One region of the Microbacterium sp. AISO3 genome, then DNA from elsewhere that is predicted to be linked to it. Evidence: predicted binding sites of a transcription regulator. Region 1 holds the regulator's gene; each other region holds the start of a gene.
The links. Region 1 encodes HrcA, which represses chaperone genes, less so after heat shock. Its sites were predicted from a motif close to TTNGCACTCGNNNNNNNCGAGTGCNAA; they were not measured.
Positions count from the first base shown of each region.

Region 2: groES (co-chaperone GroES) is a predicted target of HrcA. The motif match lies at 2,922-2,948, and genes of this name have one in related genera.
Region 3: CBF90_RS09275 (Hsp20/alpha crystallin family protein) is a predicted target of HrcA. The motif match lies at 2,203-2,229, and genes of this name have one in related genera.
Region 4: groL (chaperonin GroEL) is a predicted target of HrcA. The motif match lies at 2,407-2,433, and genes of this name have one in related genera.

Region 1 covers NZ_NHRF01000002.1:198,265-202,068, forward strand. Annotated here, with positions in the region: gene CBF90_RS03770 (DUF1990 family protein) at 1-597, shown strand, start outside; gene hemW (radical SAM family heme chaperone HemW) at 597-1,814, shown strand; gene hrcA (heat-inducible transcriptional repressor HrcA) at 1,895-2,932, shown strand; gene dnaJ (molecular chaperone DnaJ) at 2,973-3,804, shown strand, end outside.
Region 2 covers NZ_NHRF01000013.1:18,355-22,158, reverse strand. Annotated here, with positions in the region: gene rimI (ribosomal protein S18-alanine N-acetyltransferase) at 1-152, shown strand, start outside; gene tsaD (tRNA (adenosine(37)-N6)-threonylcarbamoyltransferase complex transferase subunit TsaD) at 149-1,216, shown strand; gene CBF90_RS15065 (hypothetical protein) at 1,213-1,674, shown strand; gene CBF90_RS15060 (class I SAM-dependent methyltransferase) at 1,653-2,879, opposite strand; gene groES (co-chaperone GroES) at 3,023-3,319, shown strand; gene rarD (EamA family transporter RarD) at 3,442-3,804, shown strand, end outside.
Region 3 covers NZ_NHRF01000005.1:109,207-113,010, forward strand. Annotated here, with positions in the region: gene CBF90_RS09265 (FUSC family protein) at 1-649, opposite strand, end outside; gene CBF90_RS09270 (L-serine ammonia-lyase) at 739-2,151, shown strand; gene CBF90_RS09275 (Hsp20/alpha crystallin family protein) at 2,302-2,727, shown strand; gene CBF90_RS09280 (HNH endonuclease signature motif containing protein) at 2,957-3,804, opposite strand, start outside.
Region 4 covers NZ_NHRF01000003.1:124,448-128,251, reverse strand. Annotated here, with positions in the region: gene msrB (peptide-methionine (R)-S-oxide reductase MsrB) at 1-43, opposite strand, end outside; gene CBF90_RS05730 (DUF2332 family protein) at 110-1,105, shown strand; gene CBF90_RS05725 (DUF3263 domain-containing protein) at 1,115-1,357, shown strand; gene CBF90_RS05720 (LytR C-terminal domain-containing protein) at 1,387-1,971, shown strand; gene CBF90_RS05715 (cold-shock protein) at 2,093-2,296, shown strand; gene groL (chaperonin GroEL) at 2,471-3,804, shown strand, end outside.

The DNA of each region.
Region 1 (3,804 bases):
CGAGCCCACGACCTCATGGCGTATCCGCCGGAGCACAGCATCCCGGCCGAAGACGCCTGGCGGATCGGCAGCGGGCAGGCACGCTTCGACACCGCCGCCGACCTTCTCATGTCGTGGGCCGCGCTCCGCGGGGCGGGTCTGCGTGTGGCCGACGTGCGGCCCGCCTCGGGACCGATGTACACCGGCGTCGCATTCGACGATCAGGGCAACGCCGTCGCTCCCAGCAGCATGGAGCACGAGCAGCGCTTCGCCGCGGACGGCACCCCGTACGTCGGAGCCGGAACCACGCTCCAGGTCCACGGCCGGGTCGCGGGCCAGAGCGCGGACGCCGAACTGCGCGTGATCTTCGTCGACGAAGAGCCGCGCCGGGTGGCGTTCGCCCTCGGAACCGTCGGCGGTTCCGTCGTCAGCGGCGAGGAGTCGTTCCTCCTGGAGTGGCGCGACAACGACGAGGTCTGGTTCGTCGTGCGTGCGTTCGACCGCCCGACCGCCTTGGCCTACCGCATGCTGAAGGGGCTCGTCCGCCGTCGGCGCCGGCTGCTTTTCCAGGGATATCTCCGCGCGATCTCGCCGCTGTACGCGACGCCCGGCGCCTGATGGGGGCGGCACTGCCGATCGGTGATCCGGTGCCGGCCGGCGGCACCCTGCCGGACGACCTCGTCATCGACCCCGACGTGCCCTTCGGGGTCTACCTGCACGTCCCCTTCTGCCGGGTCCGGTGCGGATACTGCGACTTCAACACCTACACGGCCACCGAGCTGCGGGGCGCGCGGCAGGACGCGTACGCCGACGAGGTGCTGCGCGAGATCGCGCTGTCGGCGTCCGTGATCGACGAGCGCGGCCCCCGCCGTCCGGCGCAGACGGTGTTCTTCGGCGGCGGCACCCCCACGCTGCTTCCCGCCGGCGACCTCGCGCGGATGCTGCGGGGAGTACGTGACACCTTCGGCATCGCCGCCGGGGCGGAGGTCACCGTCGAGGCCAACCCGGACACGATGAGCGCGCGGGTCGCCGACGAGTTGGCCGCGGCCGGTGTGACGCGCCTGTCGATCGGCATGCAGTCCGCCGTACCGCACGTGCTGGCCGCGCTCGATCGCACGCATGACCCCGCGAACGTGTCCACCGCCGTCGCCGCCGCGCGGGGAGCCGGACTCGACGTCTCGGTCGACCTGATCTACGGTGCGCCGGGGGAGAGCCTCGACGACTGGCGGCGCTCGGTCGACACCGCGGTAGCGCTCGAGCCCGACCATGTGTCCGCCTACGCGCTGATCATCGAGGAGGGCACCCGTCTCGAGCGGCAGATCCGCCGCGGCGAGGTGGCCGCGCCCGACGACGACCTGCAGGCCGACATGTACGAACTGGCCGATGACCGACTCGCCGTCGCCGGCTTCTCCTGGTACGAGGTCTCGAACTGGGCCCGGTCGGCCGACCAGCGCTCGCGCCACAATCTCGCCTACTGGCGGGGAACCGACTGGTGGGGATACGGACCGGGCGCCCACAGCCACCTCGCGGGCCTGCGATGGTGGAACGTCAAGCACCCGGCCGCATACGCCCAGCGTCTTGCAGCAGGCGATTCACCCGCGGCCGGACGCGAGCGCCCCGATGCCGATGCCCGTCGTCTGGAGTCCGTGCTCCTGCGTTCGCGGATCGTCGACGGACTCGCGATCGACGATCTGGACGCCGACGCACGCCCGTCCGTGGCCTCCCTCATCGCCGACGGTCTCATCGAAGGCGCCGCAGCCGTACGCGGTCGCGTCGTCCTCACCCGGCGCGGACGCCTCATGGCCGATGCGGTCGTGCGCGCGCTCACGGAGTGATCGCGAGGAGACGCCCTGCGTCGCCCACGCGGTAGAATTGGCACTCGCAGACATCGAGTGCCAAACAGGAGGTGACGGACATGGTCTCAGAGCGCGGACTGCAGGTGCTGCGGGCGATCGTGCAGGACTATGTCGACACCCGCGAGCCCGTGGGAAGCAAGTCGATCGTCGAACGCCACGCCTTCGGCGTCTCGGCCGCGACGATCCGCAACGACATGGCGCTCCTCGAGGACGAGGAGCTCATCGCAGCGCCCCACACGTCATCCGGACGCGTCCCGACCGACAAGGGATACCGCGTCTTCGTCGATCACCTGGCGGGGCTGCGTCCTCTGAGCGCGGCCCAGCGCGCGGCGATCACGACCTTCCTCGACGGCCCGACCGACCTCGACGACCTTCTCGTCCGCACGGTGCGCGCTCTCACTCAGCTGACCGGCCAGGTCGCGATGGTGCAGTATCCGTCGTTCGCCCGCGCCCAGGTGTCGCACCTCGAGCTGGTCGACCTCGGCGGCGGACGTCTCGTCGTCATCGTCGTGACCGATACCGGCCGCGTCTCGCAGCGCGTGGGAGTCCTGCGGACCGTGCTCGATGAAGGGCAGTTCGCCGTGGCCAAGGCGACGCTGCGCGCGGCCGTCACCGGCGCGGCCGTTCGCGATGCGGTCACCGCCGTCTCGGCGCTCGCGGAGGGTGACTCGGTCGGCGATCCGATCGGCGACGCGGTGCGGGAGATCGCTCGGATCCTCGTCGAAGAGCTCGAGACGTTCCGCCAGGACCGGCTCGTGATGGCTGGAACGGCCACCCTCGCCCGCCGCGAGGCCGACTTCCGCGGAAGCATCTACCCGCTTCTCGAGGCCATCGAGGAGCAGGTGACTCTGCTCAGGCTCATGGGCGAGATGGTCGCCGACGACCGTGGCGTCGCAGCCCGTATCGGCCGCGAGAACGAGCCGTACGGGCTGTCCGAGGCGTCGGTCGTCACGAGCGACTACGACGTCCCGGGCTCGCGCGCCCGGGTCGGGCTCATGGGCCCCACCCGTATGGACTACCCGACGAACCTCGCGACGGTCCGCGCCGTCGCGCATTACCTCAGCCGGCTCCTCGACGAAGACGAGAAGTCCCGCTGACCCCCACCCACCCACGCCCCTCGGGGCGGAAAGGCGATCCGTGGCTGACCACTACGAGGTCCTGGGCGTCGCGCGCGACGCGTCGCCCGACGAGATCAAGAAGGCGTACCGACGCCTGGCACGAGAACTGCACCCCGACGTGAACCCGGGCGAGGATGCGTCCGAGCGGTTCAAGCTCGTCACACACGCTTACGACGTCCTCAGCGACCCCGAACAGCGTCAGCGCTACGACATGGGCGGCGACTCCGCCGGGGGCTTCGGCGGAGCCGCGGGCTTCGGCGGATTCAGCGACATCTTCGAGACCTTCTTCGGCGGCGGCGCCGGAGGCGGTGGTCGTGCCGGGCGCCCGCGCTCCCGACGCGAACGCGGGCAGGACGCCCTCGTCCGGGTCACGCTCGAGCTGGGCGACGTCGTGTTCGGCGTGCATCGCGACATCGAGGTCGACACCGCGGTGCTCTGCGACACGTGCCAGGGCTCGTGCTGTCAGCCCGGAACGCAGCCGGTGACCTGCGACGTCTGCCACGGCGCGGGCAACGTGCAGCGCACCGTGCGCAGCCTCCTGGGCAACGTCGTGACGTCGCAGCCCTGCAACGTCTGCCAGGGCTACGGCACGACGATCCCGTACCCGTGCACGACCTGCCAGGGGCAGGGACGCGTCCGGGCTCGCCGGACCGTCTCCCTCGACATCCCCGCCGGCGTCGAGACGGGACTGCGCCTGCAGCTTCCCGGATCCGGCGAGGTCGGCCCGGCCGGCGGCCCCAACGGCGACCTCTACCTCGAGGTCACGGTCGCTCCGCACGACGTGTTCAGCCGCGAGGGCGACGACCTGCTCGCCACGCTCGAGGTGTCGATGCCCGACGCCGTCCTGGGCG
Region 2 (3,804 bases), on a different contig from region 1:
AGGTCCGCGCCGACAACCCCGTCGCGCAGGGGCTCTATCTCTCCGAGGGATTCGTCGAGATCGCCCGTCGCCCGCGCTACTACCAGCCCGACGACGTCGATGCGATCATCATGCAACTGAACCTCCGCGGTGAGGGAGGGACCGACCGATGACGACCACCCCGACCCGTTCCGAGCCCCTCGTCCTGGGCATCGAGACCAGCTGCGACGAGACCGGTATCGGGATCGTGCGCGGACGCACCCTGCTGTCGAACACGATCGCGAGCTCGATGGCAGAGCACGCCCGCTACGGCGGCGTCGTGCCCGAGGTCGCCGCGCGCGCCCACCTCGAGGCCCTCCAGCCGGCGATCGAGGCCGCCGTGGCCGAGGCGGGCGTCTCGCTGCAGGACCTCGACGCCGTCGCCGTGACGAGCGGGCCCGGGCTGGCCGGTGCGCTCATGGTCGGCGTCGGCGCCGCGAAGGCCCTGGCCGTCTCGCTCGGGAAGCCGCTGTACGCGGTCAACCACCTCGTCGGTCACATCGCCGCCGACATCCTGACCGGTGACGACGTCGAGTACCCGACCGTCGCCCTCCTGGTCAGCGGCGGACACACCTCGCTCCTCCTCGTGCGCGATCTCGTCTCCGACGTCGAGATGCTCGGCGAGACGATGGACGACGCCGCCGGCGAGGCGTTCGACAAGATCGCCCGCATCCTCGGCCTGCCCTATCCCGGCGGCCCCGAGATCGATCGCGCCGCCGCGAGCGGCGACCCCGACGCCATCCGGTTCCCCCGCGGCCTCTCCCGCGCCTCCGACCTGGCCGCGCACCGATACGACTTCTCCTTCTCGGGGCTCAAGACCGCCGTGGCGCGCTGGGTCGAGCAGCGCGAGGCCGCCGGCGAAGCCGTGCCCGTCGCCGACGTCGCGGCATCCTTCCGTGAAGCGGTCGTCGACGTGCTCGTCACCAAGGCGCTCGACGCGTGCGCTCAGCACGGCGTCCCGCGTCTGCTGCTCGGCGGCGGGGTGATCGCCAACCGGCGACTGCGCGAGGTCGCCCTCGAACGCGCTGCAGCCGCCGGCGTCGCGGTGCGCATCCCGCCGCTGAGCCTGTGCACCGACAACGGGGCGATGATCGCGGCGCTCGCCGCCGAGCTCATCTCTTCGGGTGCCGAGCCCTCCACCCTCTCGTTCGGCGCGGACTCGACGCTTCCGGTGACCGAGATCCAGGTGCGCGGGTGAGCGACGACCGGCTGCGCAGTCGGCGCCCCGCGGTGGACGCGCCGACGGGCGATGTCGCTGCGGCGCCCGAGGCCGCGCCGCTTCCGGGGGAGCACCGTGGCGGGTTCCAGCGCGAGTTCACGCAGCCGACCCCGCTGCAGTTCGTCCCCGCGGCCGAGCGACCGGCCGAGCCCGTCGTGCCCGAGCCGCGGGTCGAGTGGGCTCCGGCGCCCGAGATCCTCCCGCGGTCGGGAGCGTGGGCGCTGGCCCTGGGGATCGTCGCGCTCGCGCTGTCACTGTTCGTCGGGTGGGCGTTCCCGCTCGGCATCGCCGCCGTCGTGATGGCCGTGCTCGCCCTCCGCCACCCGTGGGAGAGTCGCACCGTGGCCGTCTGGGCGCTGGGCCTCGCGGCGCTGTCGATCCTGTACAGCGCGGGCTGGCTCGTGTGGGCGGCGGCTCAGGCGGGGCTGCTGGGCTGACTCGCGCCACCGGGCTCGTCCTCGACGCGATCCGCGAGGACGGCGACGCGGCGATCACCGATGCGCGTGAGGAACAGCGTCGCCGACGCGCTCCCCGACAGGCGCAGCTTCTTGCGGAACTGCGCCGGATCGATGTCGACGCCGCGCTTCTTGATCTCCAGGATGCCGATGTCGGCGCGTCGGAGGGCGGCCTCCATCTCACGCGGTTTGAGCGGCAGCACGTCACGAACGCGGAACGTCGTGGCGAACGGGCTGGTGCGTCCGGCGTCGGATGTCATGTACGCCGTCCCACCGGCGAGCATGCCGGCCTCGAGCGCGCGGGCCACGTCGCCGATCAGTCGCGCACGGATGACGGCGCCGTCGGGCTCGTGCAGGTAGGCGCCGAGGTCGCGGGGGTCGGCGTCGGCGGTGTCGGCGGGCGCGGTGAGCTCGGCGGCACGGTCGCCGCGCAGAACGAGGGCCGAACGGCGCACGCCCGGGCGGGCGAGGGAGCCCGACCACACCACCAGCTCGATGGTCGAGCCGTCCGCGCTGATCCACTGCGCCTCGCCTTCCGGCGGGAGGTCGTCGCGGTCGAACGCGGGCCCGAGCTTGATCCCGGTCGGCATCCGCCGCGCGAGGTCGAAGGCCCAGTCGAGCGACGGCGTGTAGTCGGATGCCGCGACGCGCCGCGTCTCGCTGTGGCCCGAGGTGCGGCGGGCGGGATCGAGCCAGACCGCATCGATACCGTCGAGATCGGTCTCCTCGGCGCGGCCGTGGCGCACCCGGGCGGACGAGCCGAACGGGGCGAGGTTGTAGGCGGCCAGGGCGGCGGTGATCTCGTCGGCGTCGACGGCCAGGACCTCGAGCCCGATGCCCGCGAAGCCGAGTGCGTCGCCGCCGATCCCGCAGCCGAGGTCGGCGACCCGCGCGATGCCGGCGTCGCGGAACCGGCCGGCGTGGCGTGCGGCGACCGCGAGACGCGTGGCCTGCTCGAGACCCGCGCGGGTGAACAGCATCCGGTCGGCGAACGGACCGAACTTCGCCCGCGCGCGCTCGCGCAGCCGGGCTTGACCGACGACCGCCGACACGAGGTCGGGGGAGAGGCCTTCGCGCCGCAGCCGTGACACGGCCGATGCGGCATCCGCGGTCGAGGAGATCCGGAGGGTGTCGACCAGACGGAGTCCCTCGGGGGTCAGCAACGCGGAGAGCTCGGCGTGATCCACCACGACAGCCTACGCGCGGGGTCGGATCGATGCCGCGGCAGGTTGGCACTCGCGTTGCGTGAGTGCCAACGTCCCCCTAGACTCGGAGTTGGCACTCTCAGGGTGAGATTGCCAACAAGTCTTGTCGAAGAAAGAGGTAGACCGTGTCGGTTTCCATCAAGCCGCTCGAGGACCGCATCGTCATCAAGCAGGTCGAGGCCGAGCAGACCACTGCGAGTGGTCTGGTCATCCCCGACACCGCCAAGGAGAAGCCCCAGGAGGGCGAGGTCGTGGCGGTGGGCCCCGGCCGCATCGATGACAACGGCAACCGTGTTCCGCTCGACGTCGCCGTCGGCGACCGCGTGATCTACAGCAAGTACGGCGGAACCGAGGTCAAGTTCGGCGCTGACGAGTTCCTCGTGCTCTCGGCGCGCGACGTCCTCGCCGTCGTCGTCCGCTGACGCAGAGCTCTTCCACGAAGGCCCGGGTGCACCGCATCCGGGCCTTCGTCATGGCAGGCGCGCGGCGGCGGATGGCAGTCCGCGACCGGCGCAGCATGTCATGACCGTCCTATGCTTGGCCCGTGACACCCCTCGATCCCGCCCGTGAACGCTCGCTCGGCGGGATCTACGCGTTCTCGGCGTACGTGCTGTGGGGCTTCATGCCCCTGTACTTCCTCACGCTCGCCCCGATGGGCCCGTTCGAGGTCGTGTCGTGGCGCATCCTGTTCTCGCTCGTCTTCTGCGCGATCCTTCTCACGGTGCTCCGCGCCTGGGGCAAGCTGATCGCGATCCTGCGCACGCCGCGCCTCGTGCTGTGGACCATCGTGGCCGGCCTGCTCATCTACGTGAACTGGCAGGTCTTCCTCATCAGCACCCTCACGGGGCACGTGATCGAGGGGAGCCTCGGGTACTTCATCAACCCGATCGTCACGGTGCTCCTCGGC
Region 3 (3,804 bases), on a different contig from region 1:
AGCGCTGGCCCGCCGAATCGGCGGGTTCGCCGGCGGCGACCGAGGTCGCCAGCATCTCGAGCCGGTCCGAGACCGCGTCGCGCAGCTGCGACAGGCGGGTGGAGGCCCGCCGGAGGTACAGGGGTGGGACGAGCGCGAGGTTGACGGCCACCCCGATGAGCACGCCGAACGCCATCGTCACGAGGTACGACACCGAGAAGCCGCCGGCGTCGTTCGCGCCCAGCAGCAGAACGAACAGCGCCGCGATGGCGATCCAGTCTCGGCCGGTGCCGAGAGCTCGGATGCCGCCGACGGCGACGCCCGCGGCGACGACGATCGCCACGCCGACGATCCGCGGGCTGGGTCCGGAGACGATCCACAGTCCCGCGAGGCCGATCGCGATGCCGATGGCCAGGCCTCCCAGCGCTTGCAGGCCCGCCTTGGCGGAGTCGGCGATCGTCGGGTACATGCTCACGAGCACGCCGAGCGGTGCGTAGTAGGAGTACTCGTCGTGCGCGAACGGCACATACGGCGCGAGGTACCAGGCGATCGCGGCGGCGAGGGCCGCCTTGCCGGCGAGCAGTAGGCGCGAGACCGCGAAGGCCTCGCCACCCGCGGTGCGCGCGGCTGCCTTGAGCGATGCCAGACGGGGGTGGGATGGGGTGGTCATCGGTCGCGACGATAGGCGCGTGGCGTATCCGTCGGCAGGCCCTTGACGTGGCCCGGTGCGTACGGCAGATGCTGGCGTAGCCTGGAGGTGTGAGCGCTTACGTCTCGGCGTTCGAGCTGTTCTCCATCGGTGTAGGACCCTCGAGCTCCCACACGGTCGGCCCGTTGCGCGCCGCCCGAGCTTTCGCCGTCGGGCTCGAGGCCGCCGGCAGGCTGCCCGAGGTCGTGCGCGTCGGTTGCGTGCTGTACGGGTCGCTCGGAGCGACCGGCATCGGGCACGGCACTCCCGACGCGGTGGTCGCGGGGTTGCAGGGCCACGCGCCCGAGACGGTCGATCCCGATGCGGTCCGCGCGGCGTGGACGAGCTGGACGGACGGCTCACCTCTGCTGCTCGCAGGCCGGCATCCGGTGCCGTTCTCGCGAGGCGATGTGACCTTCGAGCCGCGGACGCGACTGCCGGAGCATCCGAACGCGATGACGCTGAGCGCGTGGGATGCCGCCGGCCATCTCGTCGCGTCGGACACGTATCTCTCGGTCGGGGGTGGCTTCATCCGCCGGGCGGGGGCAGACGCCGCTCCGCGGGGAGCGGGAGGCGGACCGAGCAGCGATGTCGCGTGGCCGTACCGGTTCAGCACGGCGGCCGAGCTGCTCGAGCTGTGCGAGCGCGACGGGGTGAGCATCGCCGGGCTCGCGCGCCGCAACGAGGAGGCGCTTCGGCCCGAGGCTGAGGTCGCCGCGGGGCTCGACGCGATCTGGGATGCGATGTCGGGGTGCGTCGATGCGGGCTTGCGTGCCGAGGGCACGTTGCCCGGGATGCTGCGCGTGCGGCGGCGCGCGGGTGCGATGCGCGCGCAGCTCGAGGCGGCCGAAGCCGCGGGTGGACGGGAGCTCCCGGGGGAGTGGCTGGGTGCGTTCGCGCTCGCCGTCAACGAGGAGAACGCGTCGGGCGGACGCGTCGTCACCGCGCCCACCAACGGGGCCGCGGGGATTGTTCCTGCGGTGGCGATGTACTGGTGGCGGTTCGCGGCGGAGTCGCGCCTGGCCTCGGAGGATCTCGACCGTCGGCGCGGGATTCGGCGGTTCCTGTTGACCGCGACGGCGCTCGGCTCGCTCTTCAAGGCCAACGCCTCGATCTCGGGTGCGGAGGGCGGGTGTCAGGCCGAGGTCGGGTCCGCGTGCGCGATGGCGGCCGGGGGCCTGACGGCGGTCATGGGTGGCAGCAACGCGCAGATCGAGAACGCGGCGGAGATCGCGATGGAGCACCACCTCGGGCTCACGTGCGACCCGGTCGGCGGTCTCGTGCAGATCCCGTGCATCGAACGCAACGCGATCGCCGCGTCGACGGCGGTCACCGCTGCGCGCCTCGCGCTGCGGGGCGACGGGCAGCACTACGTCTCGCTGGATGCCGTCGTCGAGACGATGCGGCAGACGGGGATCGACATGTCGCACAAGTACAAGGAGACGAGCGAGGGCGGGCTCGCCGTCAACGTCGTCGAGTGCTGAGAGGCCCTTCCGCGCCCCGTCTCCGGGGCGCTGTTCGCCGTGCGAGAACCCTTGGCACTCGATGGGGGAGAGTGCTAATCTGAATGCAGTTGAGCCGACAGGGCTCAACTTCCAGATCTCAACATGAAGCATCAGAGAAGGGAAAGATCGATGGCTACTTACGACCCGTTCCGCGACCTCGACCGCATTGCCTCGAGCCTCTTCGACACGCGCCGCGGCCCCCGTCGCATGCCGATGGACCTCTACCGTGACGGCGACCACTACGTGATGACCGCCGACCTGCCGGGCATCGACCCGGGCTCGGTCGACATCGACGTCGACGGCCAGCTGTTGACCATCCGCGCCGAGCGCACGCTCGCGAGCGGTGACGGAGTGAAGTGGATCACGCGCGAGCGTGAAGCCGCGAGCTTCCTGCGCCAGCTGAACCTCGGCCAGGGCGTCGACACGGAGGGCATCGCCGCGACGTACAACAACGGCGTCCTCACCGTCACCATCCCGGTCAGCGAGAAGGCCAAGCCGCGCAAGGTCGAGGTCACGACCGACGCAGCCGCGCCGGTGGTGCCGATCGAGAACTGATCGCGCAGATCCGCGTTCGCACGACGGGCGGCCGCAGCTCCCTCGGGGGCGGCGGCCGCCCTTCGCGTGCGGGGCGGTGCCGAATGCGTCGCGGATGCGCGGATGCGCGGATGCGCGGATGCGCGGATGCGCCGATGCGTCGCGGCTGAGCCGATGCGTCACCGATGACCAACGGCGCGCGAGTCCGTCGTGCCCGGCCTCGGAACGTGCGCGGGCACACGCCCCGAACTCAGAACGGTGGAGATTCGTCCGTCGGTGGCCCGCCGCTTCCGGCATCCCGTGGCGGGCTCGCGGTGTCGATGGTGAAGCAGACGGCCGGTATGGGGACGTCTTCGCGGTAGGTCCTGCCGAGGGGTGAGGTCCATTCGAGAACCCCGCCTCCGATCTGTCTGACCTCCCACTTGGTGAACTGCTTCATCGAGTGGTGTCTTTGGCAGAGGTGGGCGAGGTTGAAGATGTGGGTGTGCCCGCCAAGGGCGTAATCGATCGTGTGGTCGATCTCGCACCGGATCGCGGCGCGCCGGCATCCGGGGAACCGGCAGTGCTGGTCCCGCACCATCAGGAGTTTCTTCATCGATGCGGTGGGCCGATAGGTGTCGATCTCGACCGGTGTGCGGATGACCGGGTCGATGAAGAGCCGGTCCCATTCGCTGACCTGCCCGGCGAGTCGTCGGACGGTGTCGGCATCGACGAGCCCGGCCCCGACGGCTTCGGCGGGGTTCTCGTCCTTGCCCATCAGTGTCCCCGCGGCGACGGCGACTTGCACGCGTGCCCGGATCGCCCCCAGCCCACCGGCCCGGTCGGTCCCGTAGGTCGGGTCGACCACGGGCGCGCCGCCGAGAACGAGGTCGCCCAGGATGTCCGCGCGCAGCTGGTCCATCGTCCGGGTATCGGCGGGCTCGCCCGCTTCTGCGGCATCCGCCGCCGAACTCTCCCCGGCATCCGCGCCGGCGCCCCGGCCAGCGGCATCCGCCCCGCCCGCCCCGGCACCGCCAGTGCCCGCGACCCGGGCGTCCTTCACCGACTGTCCCATCTGCGTGAGCCGGTCGAGCATCCCCGCCGCGATCACCGTGGGCA
Region 4 (3,804 bases), on a different contig from region 1:
CCTCGCGCCACTGCTCGTCGGTCTTATTCACGGAATAGGTCATGTCTGCTCCTTCGCCTCGTTCTATTCAACTCGACGTTGGGGGTCGATGTTCCCGGAGAATGTCCTCATGTCCGACGAGTTCGCCGCCGTGATCGAGCGTTACCGGCGTTTCGCCGCAGACGAGGCTCCGGGCCGCTCCGAGCTGTACGCCGACTGGGCGTGGCGCGTCGTCGAGGACCCGGCCCTGCAGGAGGTGCTCTCGCGCCTTCCCGCGAACCGCCGCCAGCCGCCGCTCGTGTTCGCGGTGTGCCGGCTGCTCGGGTCGGGCGACGTCGATGCCCCAACGTGGGCCGCTTGGGTGCTGGCGCATGCCGAGGCTGTGGTCTCGGAGAGTTTCGCGCGCTCGGTGCAGACGAACGAGCCCCTGCGCTGCGCGGCACTCCTCCCGACGCTCTCGCGGGTGACCGGCCCGATCGCGCTGCTGGAGGTCGGGGCGAGCGCGGGGCTGTGCCTATATCCCGACCGCTACTCGTATCGATATGTCGGCGTAGACGGAGGCGAGGTGCGGCTGGATCCGGTGACCGGCGTCTCGGACGTCGAGCTCGTCAGCGCGGTTGCGGGGGAGCGGATGCCGCAGGTGCGGCATCCCGACATCGTCTGGCGTGCCGGCATCGACCTCGCCCCGCTCGACGTGCGCGACCCTCGCGACGTCGATTGGCTGGCTCGGCTGGTCTGGCCCGGCGAGAACGGACGGGCCGATCGGATCCGCGCGGCCGCGGCGGTCGCGGCATCCGACCCGCCCCTCCTGTTCGCCGGAGACGCTCTCGACCTTCTGCCGGAGGCCGCGGCTCTCGCGCCGGCGGGGGCGACGCTGGTGATCACCACTCCCGGCGTCCTCGTCCACATTCCGCGTGAGCGTCGTTCGCGGGTGATCGAGCGCGCCCGCGATCTCGGGCGATGGCTGACGATCGACGACCCGGCGACCCACGACGCGTGGTCGGGTGAGCCGAGCGACTGGCGGGGTGGCTTCGCCGTGGCGCTCGATGGCGAGATCGACGCGGCAGCCGACCCGCTCGGGCGGTGGTGGGAGTGGCGTCCCGGATCCGAGCGACCGCGGTCGTAACGTGGAGGAGTGGCACTCTCCGATCGCGACCGCTCGATCCTCGACTTCGAGGCGCGTTGGGGTGCCCACAGCGGCGCGAAAGAAGAGGCCGTGCGCGCCGAGCTCTCGTTGAGCCCGGCGCGGTACTACCAGCTGCTGGGGCGCATCATCGACTCGCCTGATGCGGTTTCGCACGACCCCATGCTGGTGCACCGGCTGCGGCGCATGCGCGCGGCTGCGGAGCGTTCGCGCGCCGAACGCGCGGCCATGTGACGCGGAGCTTGGCCAGATAGCATTCCTCCGTGCCGACAACGACATACCCGAAAGACCGTTTCGACGAGCTCCCTGCCGACACCACCCGAGTCGGCGCCCACCGGGCGGAGAACCCCCGGCTCCGTGCCGGCGTCGTTCTGGCCTGGGCCGCGGGCGCGGTTCTCGTCCTGGTCGCGGTGGGCATCGTCGGCACGATGATCGTCACCGGGCGGATCGCGCTCTTCCCGGCGGAACCGACCGCCACGGCTGTGGTCCAAGCCCCCGTGGAAGCCGATCCGGTGGTCGACACGTCCTATCCGGTGCTGATCCTCAACGCCACCTCCGAGCGCGGCCTGGCGACCGCCCTCAGCGACACCGTCGTCGGCGCCGGGTGGAACTCGGATGTCGTCGACGCGGGTGACGCCAGCACTCATGACTTCGCGACGACCACGATCTTCTATGTCAATGCGGAGGACGAGGGCGCTGCGCGAGGTCTCGCCCAGGTCATCGGGGGTGCGGACGTGGAGATGAGCGAGGCATACGCGGGCCCCGACGCGGCCGACGGCAACCCCAGCAAGCAGCTGACCGTGGTGGTCGGCGAGGACCGGGCGGGCGGCTCTTCCGAGGGTGAATGAGGGGGCGTGTTTCACGCTCGTGAAATTCTCGATGCGGCCGTGTCAACAGTGACCGGAAGCGCCGGGTCAGGCGGAGCGCCCTGCATACGATGACGCTGTCGCACAGCATCAGGAGATTCGCATGACACAGGGCACCGTCAAGTGGTTCAACGCCGAGAAGGGCTTCGGCTTCATCACCGTGAACGAGGGGCAGGACGTCTTCGTCCACTACTCCAACATCGAGATGAGCGGCTTCCGCGTGCTCGAGGAAGGGCAGGCGGTCGAGTTCACCGTGGGGACGGGGCAGAAGGGTCCGCAAGCGGAATCGGTGCGCGTCGTCGCCTGAATCGCACCACTCGCACAGAGCGCGCCGCCATCGCGGCGCGCTCTGTCGTTTCCCGGTCCGGTCGCCGACGGGGCGGCTTGCACTCCCCATGGGCGAGTGCCAGAATGGCTTTAGCACTCACGTTCATCGAGTGCTAAAGACTGTTCTCCACCGTCCGGGAGGGACGACACACACATGGCAAAGATCATCGCTTTCGACGAGGAGGCCCGCCGTGGCCTCGAGCGCGGCCTGAACACGCTGGCCGACGCCGTCAAGGTGACGCTCGGCCCGCGCGGTCGCAACGTCGTGCTCGAAAAGAAGTGGGGCGCCCCCACCATCACGAACGATGGCGTCTCGATCGCCAAGGAGATCGAGCTCGACGACCCGTACGAGAAGATCGGTGCGGAGCTCGTCAAGGAGGTCGCCAAGAAGACCGACGACGTCGCCGGTGACGGAACGACCACCGCGACGGTCCTCGCTCAGGCGCTCGTTCGCGAAGGCCTGCGCAACGTCGCAGCCGGCGCGGACCCCATCTCGCTCAAGAAGGGCATCGAGAAGGCCGTCAAGGCCATCACCGACCAGCTCCTCGCCGACGCGAAGGAGGTCGAGTCGAAGGAGCAGATCGCTGCCACCGCTTCGATCTCGGCCGCTGACGCCTCGATCGGCGAGCTGATCGCCGAGGCGATCGACAAGGTCGGCAAGGAAGGCGTCGTCACCGTCGAGGAGTCGAACACCTTCGGCACCGAGCTCGAGCTCACCGAGGGCATGCGCTTCGACAAGGGCTACATCAACCCTTACTTCGTCACGGACCCGGAGCGCCAGGAGGCTGTCTTCGAAGACCCGTACATCCTCATCGCGAACCAGAAGATCTCGAACATCAAGGACCTTCTGCCCATCGTCGACAAGGTGATCCAGGAGGGCAAGGAACTCCTCATCATCGCGGAGGACGTCGAGGGCGAGGCTCTCGCGACGCTGGTGCTCAACAAGATCCGCGGCATCTTCAAGTCGGCTGCCGTCAAGGCCCCCGGCTTCGGCGACCGCCGCAAGGCTCAGCTGCAGGACATCGCGATCCTCACCGGCGGCCAGGTCATCACCGAAGAGGTCGGCCTCAAGCTCGAGAACGCCACCGTCGACCTGCTGGGCCGTGCGCGCAAGGTCATCATCACCAAGGACGAGACCACGATCGTCGAGGGCGCCGGTGACTCGGCTCAGCTCGAGGGCCGCGTGACCCAGATCCGCCGCGAGATCGACAACACCGACAGCGACTACGACCGCGAGAAGCTCCAGGAGCGCCTCGCGAAGCTCGCCGGTGGCGTCGCCGTCATCAAGGCCGGAGCTGCGACCGAGGTCGAGCTCAAGGAGCGCAAGCACCGCATCGAGGACGCCGTCCGCAACGCCAAGGCAGCTGTGGAAGAGGGTGTCGTCGCCGGTGGTGGTGTCGCGCTCATCCAGGCCGGCAAGAACGCGTTCAAGGGTCTCGAGCTCTCGGGCGACGAGGCGACCGGCGCGAACATCGTCAAGGTCGCGAT